2 regions of the Mesorhizobium sp. B2-4-18 genome follow, and region 1 is predicted to be linked to the other one. Evidence: riboswitches for the same ligand, from Rfam matches in the RefSeq annotation. Region 1 holds a riboswitch; the other holds the start of a gene.
What was found. A riboswitch is a leader RNA that binds a small molecule or an ion and turns the genes downstream of it on or off. The one in region 1 is predicted to bind cobalamin.
Positions count from the first base shown of each region.

Region 1 (4,407 bases):
CGCAAAGCCTCGGCCAGCGCATCGATCGGGGCGACATCGGCGGCAAGCAGCATCGATCGGTAGAAGAGAATCGGGATAATGGGAGTGCCGCTATTGGAACCGGCCGGCTCCTCCGCGACCCCCAATCCAGCCTGATAGTAACCGGCCTTCGGCACGCTGACCGGGCTGGCGACGGGCGTATCCTGTCCGGCCAATCTCGCCAGCATCCGCACCAGCGCGCTCATATTGGCCGGGCCGCCCTCGCGGAAATAGCCGAGCAGGCCGTCCAGTTCGGCGCGGGGCAGCGTCGAGGCTTCGATCAGCCTGAGATCCTCGTCATGGCTTTCACCGGGAAGCAGCGCCAGTTTGATGCCGCGTTTGCGGGCAATCACCGCCAGTTGGTCGCAGCCATAGCGCCACCAGTCGTAGCCGCCGAGGATGCGCACCAGGATGACTTTGGCGTGGCGGGCGACGCTGTCTATCCAGAGGTCGACGGACATGGGATGGCGCAGGTCGCGCAGTGCGGCCAGCCGCATCGAGGGCAGGCGACCAGCGTCGGCCTTCCACGCCGCAGCCAGTCCGGCGAGATCGCTGTCGGTGAAGGACAGGGCCACGATATCCGCCGGCGCCTGCCTGAGATCGACAGGCTCGGCGAGGTCGTCGAGCGAGGCGGAGGTCGTGGTGAGGATGTGCATCGCGGCCCGGGCCTGAAAATCAGCCGGCGAGGATACGTTCGATCGCCGGGCGGTTCAGCCCCTTGAGGCCAATAACGACGAGCCGCGAGCGGCGGTCGTCCCCAGCGGTCCAGGCGCGGTCATAGTAATGATTGACGCGCGGGCCGACGGCTTGCAGCAGGAGCCGCATAGGTTTGCCGCCGACCTCGACGAAGCCTTTCACGCGCAGCACGTTTTCCTGTTCGGCGGCCGCGGCGACGCGCTTTGCCAGCTCGTCGGGATTGGCGATCGAGGGAATGTCGACGATGAACGTGTCGAAGTCGTCATGCTCGTGATCGAATGCGCCGTCATGGTGGGACTTGCGGTTCTCGATGTCGTCCTCGACGGCGAGACCGAGCCCGAGCAGCACCGAGGGATCGACCTTGCCATGAGACGTCGGCACGATCTTCACGGCGCGGGCGGAGTGTTCGTTGACGATGGCCTTGGCGCGGGCTGAACCGGCGGCGTCCATCTGGTCGCTCTTCGACAGGATGATCAGGTCGGCGCAGGCGATCTGATCCTCGAACACTTCCTCGACCGGATCGTCATGGTCGAGGCTCTCGTCCTGCGCGCGCTGCGCCTGCAGGGCGTCCATGTCATTGGCGACGCGGCCTTCCGCCAGTGCGGGACCGTCGACCACGGCGATGACGCCATCGACGGTCACGCGGCTCTTCACCGTCGGCCACTGGAAAGCCTGGACCAGCGGTTTGGGCAGAGCGAGGCCCGAGGTTTCGATCAGGATATGGTCGACCTTCGGCGTCAGCGACAGGATCTTGTCGAGCGCCGGCACAAAATCGTCGGCCACGGTGCAGCAGATACAGCCATTGGCCAGTTCGACGATGTTTTCCTCTGGGCAGGTGTCGATGCCGCATCCCTTGAGGATCTCGCCGTCGATGCCGATGTCGCCGAACTCGTTGACGATGATGGCAATCCGCTTGCCGCCGGCGTTTTCCAGGAGATGGCGGACCAGCGTCGTCTTGCCGGCGCCGAGGAAGCCGGTGACGACGGTGCAGGGAACGCGGGACAGAGATGTTGTCATGATCAATCTTTCAGCATGTCGAGGGGAGGGATGCGGGCAACGAGGCCGCGCTTGAGACTGTCGGGCCTGCCCCGCCAGGGAATGAGGCCGTCGCTCGAGGTGGCGAAGAGTTTCGCGCCGGTGACCAGATCGGCGCCGCTGCTCGCGGTCAGATCGCCGAACACATAGCTCCAGCAGCCGTCGCGCAGGATCGCGGCGCTCAGGCGGCGCTTGCAATTGCCGAGGCATTCGACCGTGCGGATGCGAATCTTCTCGCCCGAGGCGGCTTGGCGCGTATCTTCGGCCAAAAGTTCGCCGGCCCGGGGATGGGCGTCGGAGCCGGTCTCGTCGCGACAGGAAGCGCAGACGATGACCGTGATGCCGGCCAGGGGATGATCCCCGCCGGACGAAATGTCGGTTGTTTCAGCCGAAAAACTGCTGTCGCGATCCACATCAGGCTCCTTGCCCGGAAAACCCGCCAGGCGATCGGATTCTTGCATTCCAGACGGCAGGTCTCCTGGCTCGCGGGTCATCGCCTTGGGTAGCCGCCTTCCCGGGACAATCCCAGTGGCTTTCGGCCTTGGCTCTTCGCTCACAGTTGCGGGGACAGCCGCGGATTTGGGATCTTCAATCCCGCACCGCATTCCCTCTTGGCTCCTCCCTTTGCCGAGAGGAGACCGTCTGGATGGGATTTAGGCTCTTGCGGGCAGCGGTGTCAACGCGAGCTTACGACACCGCGATGTCGGACAGCGCCGGGCCGAGGTCGCCGGCAGGCGTTATTTCCATGCGCTCGAGGCCAAGCCAGCCCTGCATCTGCTTCAATTCCTCGAAGAGCTGGGCTGCGGTTTCGGGCGGTGTGCCGGGCTCGGCGTAGGCGGCATGGACGCGCAGGACACTGGCCGGCCGGTCAGCCTTGAGGTCGACGCGCGCCACGATCCTGTCGCCGAGCAGGAAAGGCAGGACATAGTAGCCGTATTGGCGCTTGTCGGCCGGCGTGTAGATTTCGATGCGGTAATGGAAGTCGAACAGCCGCTCCGAGCGCGAACGCTCGAAGACGACCGGATCGAACGGCGCCAGCAGAGCGCGGGCCTCGATCTTGCGCGGGATACGGGCGTCCTTGTGAAGGTAAGCCGGCTTGTCCCAGCCCTCGACACGGACCGGCAGCAAGTCGCCGAGCTCGACCAGTTCCTCCAGCCGGCCTTTCATGTCGGCCGGCGAGAGTCGAAAATAATCGCGCAGGTCGCCTGATGTCGCCACGCCATGGGCACGGGCGGAAATGCGCAGCAATTCGCGGTGCGCGTCCTCAGGCGTCGGTACCGGCAGATCGAGGATCGCCTGCGGCAGCACGCGCTCCGGCAGGTCGTAAAAGCGCTCGAAGCCGCGCCGGTGCGCGGTGGTGATGCGCCCGGCCCAGAACAGCCATTCGAAGGCGTGCTTGGCATGGCTCCAACCCCACCAGCCACCGGAGCCTTTCTGGCCTTCGAGCGCCGAAGCGGCGATCGGCCCGCGCGTGACGACCTCGCGGTAGATCTCTTCTATATAGGCGGCGTGCTCGCGGCCCCATTTGGCCAGCCCCAGATACATTTCATCGCCTTGCTCGGCGCGCTGCATGCGCCAGCGCATCAGTGGGTAGGTCTCGACCGGCAGGAACGAGGCTTCATGCGCCCAATATTCGAAGACGGTGCGCTTGCGCGTCACGGCGGCGTTGTCGAGCAAAGCGAGGGGATAGGGGCCGAGACGCGAATAGAGCGGCATGTAATGAGCGCGCACCACCGCACTGACGGAATCGATCTGCAACAGGCCGGTGCGGGACAGAACGCGGGCGAAATGGCGGCGGTCCGGCGTGCCGGCGGGGCGGGGATCGAGAAATCCCTGGGCGGCGAGCGCGATGCGCCGCGCGGCGGCAAGCGAGATCTTTTCCTTCATTCGGATGCGTCCCTGATGGACCTGTCTGGCGTCATTGCTCGGCGTGATTCCCGTCCATGCTAGCAGGGTTTTGGCGGCAACCCTGTCAGGAGAGAAAAGTGGAGTTAAAAGCGAAGGAAATCAAACAGGAGCGGATGGGACCAGTTTCTCCCGGAATGCCGTCCAGCTCGGTGTTTTGAACAAGGTTTGACTTGCTTCGCTGGAAGTGCTGCGCTAACCCTCGCCGCGTTGCAGCATAGGCCCCTTAAAACGGTTCAGCGGTTAATCTGTCACGCTTCCGCATTAAGGTTCGGTGCTGTAGTCAAAGTGGATTGGCGCCAACGGAAAGCCGCTGCATGAACGCACTTCTCAGTTCGTACCTGCCCATCGTCCTGTTTATCGGCGTGGCACTGGTCGTCGGCCTGGCGCTGCTGGCGGCTCCGTTCCTGGTGGCGTATCGCAACCCCGATCCCGAAAAGCTTTCCGCCTACGAGTGCGGTTTCAACTCGTTCGACGATGCCCGCATGAAATTCGACATCCGCTTCTACCTGGTGTCGATCCTGTTCATTATATTCGACCTGGAAGTTGCCTTCCTCTTCCCCTGGGCAGTGTCCTTCTCGAAGATCGGCATGCTCGGTTTCTGGTCAATGATGGTGTTTTTGGCAGTGCTGACCATCGGCTTTGCCTATGAATGGAAAAAAGGAGCGCTGGAATGGGATTGAACGACAGTTCAGGCACCCTCGTCGCGCCGAAGCCCAAAGGTATTATCGATCCCAACACCGGCAGGCCGGT
Region 1 is NZ_VFUW01000002.1:457,689-462,095, reverse strand. It holds gene cobN (cobaltochelatase subunit CobN) at 1-674, opposite strand, end outside; gene cobW (cobalamin biosynthesis protein CobW) at 694-1,731, opposite strand; gene FJ527_RS05750 (DUF1636 family protein) at 1,734-2,162, opposite strand; cobalamin riboswitch at 2,200-2,407, opposite strand; gene FJ527_RS05745 (winged helix-turn-helix domain-containing protein) at 2,437-3,636, opposite strand; gene FJ527_RS05740 (NADH-quinone oxidoreductase subunit A) at 3,972-4,337, shown strand; gene FJ527_RS05735 (NADH-quinone oxidoreductase subunit B) at 4,328-4,407, shown strand, end outside.

Region 2 (4,407 bases), on a different contig from region 1:
AGGCGGTTATCGCCGAAATCGACGCGGAAATGGCGGCCCGGGTGAATGAGGTCGCGTCGCGGGCGCCGACCCGCTGGCAGCATTTCGTCGACGAATGCACCACCTATATCGAAATGGCGCTGGAGCCGGAAATCCAGCGCATCATGTTCCGGGATGGTCCGGCTGTGCTGGGCGATCCGGCACTGTGGTCGAATGCCAATGCCTGCGTCGGTTCAATGACCGATCATCTGACAGCGCTGCAGCGGGAAGGGGTGGTCGTCCCCGGCGTCGACCCGGAGTCGGCAGCGCGGCTGATCAATGGGGCGAGCAGCCAGGCCGCGCAGCGCATCGCCAATTCGCAAGATCCCGAAACGACATCGAAGATGGTGGTGGCCGCGTTCAAGCAATTGCTCGAAGGCCTGCTGAAAAAGCCGGAAGCGCTTTCAAGATGAACCACCATGGCAGTCCCGCCACTGCCTGCAATTGACAATAGCCGGTTTGAGCGCATCCTCCGCAGCCATCTCTGAGGGGAGATTCGGGGCATGTGGGATTTCGATATCGGCAGGTCGGTGTCCATCATGATGCGGACCTGGCCTTTCATTGTCTTTCGCATGATCGTCTATTTCGGCATCACGCTGGCCTACATCGTGGCCACCGGCACCGGCGCCTCCGTCGGCTATGGCGTCGGCCATATTTCTACCGATCCCGACGGACCATTGTCTTTTGCGATGTGGGGTGGCGTGGTCGGTTTCGGCATCGTCTCGATCGCCGTCTACTGGATCCGCGAATACATCCTCTACGTCGTCAAGGCGGGCCATATCGCCGTCATGGTGCATCTGATCGACGGCAATGATATTCCCCACGGCCAGAACCAGATCGCCTACGCGAAAGAAGTCGTGACCGAGCGTTTTGCCGAGGCCAATATCCTTTTCGTCGTCGACCAATTGGTCAAGGGCGCCATACGCGCCATCACCGGCCTGCTCGGCGGCATCGCGGCCTTCCTGCCCATTCCTGGCCTGAGCGGCCTGGTTTCGTTCCTCAACACGGTGATTCGCCTGTCGCTGACCTATGTCGACGAGATCATTCTCGGCTACAACATCCGCATCAGTTCGTCCTCGCCGTTCGAAACCGCGCGCCAAGGCGTTGTGCTCTACGCCCAGAACGGCAAGACCATGGTCAAGAATGCCGTCTGGCTAGGGGTCATCATGTGGGGCGTGTCGTTCGTGATTTTCCTGCTGATGCTGGCTCCGGCAGCCGCTATTCTTTACGTCATGCCCGGGCAGCTCGCCGGCTGGGCTTTCGTGCTGGCAATCGTCTTTGCCTGGGCTTTCAAGGCGGCCTTCATTGAGCCGTTCGCCATTGCCTGCCTGATGCAGGTCTATTTCAAGACCATCGAGGGTCAGGTGCCCGATGCCGCCTGGGACGCCAGGCTGGCCGAAGCCTCGTCGAAGTTCAGGGAACTCAAGGACAAGGCGCTCTCCACTTTCGGCGGTTCGCGCTGGGGCACGGCCGGCGCGACGCGCTGATCGGCTAGGCTCGCGGGCGCACCGGCGGCGGTACCGAGGCGCGCCACTGCTGATTTGAGCGGCGCTTCGCCTTGTCCGCGAAAAGTCTCGCTCATGATAAGCTCGGGCAACGGCAGCCGCCGGCCCCAGCCGTGTGTTTCGAGATCCGGCTTCGGTGCGAATTCGGAAACGCGGCCGACGCAGAGATAGGCGATCGGCGTCACTTGATCGGGAATGGCCAGCAAGCTTTTCAGCGCTTGCGCCTCGATGATGCTGACCCAGCCGACGCCGACGCCCTCGGCGCGTGCCGCCAGCCAGAAATTCTGCACGGCGCAGACCGTGCTGTAGAGATCCATCTCCGGATTGTGCCAGCGCCCCAGCGGCGAGCCTTTCGAGCGCTCGCGGTCGCAGGTGATGCAGATGTTGAGCGCGCTTTCGCAAATGCCTTCCAGCTTAAGCTTGCGGTAGAGCGCCTGCCGTTCTGCCTCGATTTCAGGCAGTTCCCGTTCTCGCGCGGCCAGGAACAGGTCGCGCACTTCCGCCCGCCGCGCGGCATCGCGAATGACGATGAAATTCCAAGGTTGCATGAAGCCGACCGATGGCGCGTGGTGGGCGGCAAGCAGCAGCCGCGCCAGCACCTCGTCGTCGATGGCCTCCGATGTAAAATGGCTGCGGACGTCGCGCCGCGTGAAGATGGCGCGGTAAACAGCGTCGCGCGCAATCTGGTCAAATCCATCGCCCATTGGAGTGGTCATAGCTTCCGGCATCGCTTGTCCCCTTGCGATTGCAATCGATGTCATCCGCCTGACCATGCGGATGACGATGCCTGCCAGGCCGGTCTTCTGGCTCGGGATCAACCCGCGTCCGGTGCCTTCCCGTCATCGACAGTGGCATTTACCGGCGCGGTCCCCCTCACAGCGTTGGGCACGCCACGGAGTTCAACCGTGTTCCCGATTCTCCCGCCAGGGCATTTGCAGCCAAGTGGAATCACTTGGCGTCGCAAAATGCGGCTAAAACAAACAGCCCGGCGGGCACCAGGCAGTGGTTGCGACCTTACGCCGAAGGGCCGGCGCCGCCAATGCCCGCAGCGACATGAATGGACGCAGGTTCGATTTTCCCCAGCGATCAAGCCGCAACGCATGGCCATCACGACGCCGGGGCACTAGATAGGGGGCATGGCCACCCGTCTCTACACGCACCCGATCTTTCTCGAACACATCACGCCGCCCGGTCACCCCGAGCGGCCCGACCGCCTGCGCGCCATCGAGCGCGTGCTCGACGACGAAGCTTTTGCCACGCTTGACCGCGTCGAGGCACCGCACGGCGACGAGGCGACCATCCTCTACGCGCATCCCGCCGATTTCGTCGCGCGTGTCCGCGCCGCCATCCCCGACGAAGGCATTGCCCGCATCGACGCCGACACCACCGCCAGCCCGAAAAGCTGGCAAGCGGTGATTACGGCGATCGGTGCCGCCAATGCTGCCGTCGACGACGTCTTTGCGGGCCGCGCCGACAACGTTTTCGTCGCCGCCCGTCCGCCCGGCCACCATGCCGAAAAGACCACGGCCATGGGTTTCTGCTTCTTTAACACGGCGGCAATCGCAGCGCGCCATGCGCAGAAGAAGCACGGCGCCGAGCGTGTCGCGGTCGTCGACTGGGACGTGCACCACGGCAACGGCACGCAGGATATTTTTTGGGACGATCCCTCGGTGCTCTATTGCTCGACGCACCAGATGCCGCTTTATCCCGGCACGGGCGCGAAGAGTGAGACCGGCGCCGGCAACATCGTCAATGCGCCGCTGGCGCCTCGGACGGGCAGCGAGGTGTTTCGCGATGCGTTCCTGTCGCGCGTGCTGCCGGCACTCGACAATTTCGCGCCGGATCTGATTATCGTTTCGGCCGGCTTCGACGCGCACCATCGCGACCCGCTGGCGGAAATCAATCTGACCGAGGACGATTTCGACTGGGCGACCGGCCAGCTGATGCAGCGCGCCGCAATCCACGGCGGTAACCGGCTCGTCAGCCTGCTCGAGGGCGGCTACGATCTGCAGGGATTGGCATTTTCGGTCGCCGCCCATGTCGGGCGACTGATGAAAGGATGAATGATGACCGGTGAGATCAACGAAGACGTCAAGGCGATGAGCTTTGAACAGGCACTCGACGCACTGGAGAAGATCGTCGATGATCTGGAGCGTGGCGACGTACCGCTCGACCAGTCGATCCGGATTTACGAGCGCGGCGAGGCGCTGAAGGTTCATTGCGACCGGCTGCTGAAGGCCGCCGAGGACAAGGTCGAGAAGATCAGGCTGTCGCGCGACGGCAAGCCGGTTGGAACCGAGCCGCTCGACGCGGACTGAGGTCCGGAGCAGCCTTACCGGTTTTTGGACACGATCATCATTGAGGATACAGTTCGTCCCGATTGAAACGGACAAGAGGAGATACGGAAGCGATGTGCAGAAACATCAAGACCCTGTTCAATTTTGATCCGCCGGCAACCAACGACGAAGTCCGCGACGCGGCACTGCAGTTTGTCCGCAAGCTGAGCGGCACGACGCGGCCTTCTGCCAAGAACCAGCATGCGTTCGATCATGCCGTCGAAGCCATCGCGGCATCCGCACGCGAATTGCTCGATTCCCTCGAAACCCACCAGCATCCGCGCAATCGCGAAGAGGTGGCAGCCAAATTAAAAGCAAAAGCGGCGATCCGGTTCGCCTGATATGCCCAAGCGCCCACTGACCGCTGACGAGGAGAGTTCATGAGCTTCTTCCCCGGCAAGGACCCTGAGGCCGGCGATGCCTTCGCCAGCGACCAGATCGAGCTGATGGTTATCCCTAACGCCAAGGACATTGGCGGTTTCGAGGTGCGTCGCGCCTTGCCGACCGCCAAGCGGCGCCTGGTCGGGCCGTTCATCTTCTTCGATCGA
Region 2 is NZ_VFUW01000005.1:47,151-51,557, reverse strand. It holds gene FJ527_RS13555 (TetR/AcrR family transcriptional regulator) at 1-431, shown strand, start outside; gene FJ527_RS13550 (hypothetical protein) at 522-1,505, shown strand; partial or broken gene bluB (5,6-dimethylbenzimidazole synthase) at 1,622-2,227, opposite strand; cobalamin riboswitch at 2,299-2,481, opposite strand; gene FJ527_RS13540 (histone deacetylase family protein) at 2,660-3,586, shown strand; gene FJ527_RS13535 (exodeoxyribonuclease VII small subunit) at 3,590-3,841, shown strand; gene FJ527_RS13530 (DUF2277 domain-containing protein) at 3,934-4,200, shown strand; gene FJ527_RS13525 (pirin family protein) at 4,240-4,407, shown strand, end outside.
Region 2: it holds a riboswitch for cobalamin, as region 1 does, so the genes downstream of both, bluB (5,6-dimethylbenzimidazole synthase) here and FJ527_RS05750 (DUF1636 family protein) in region 1, are expected to answer to the same signal.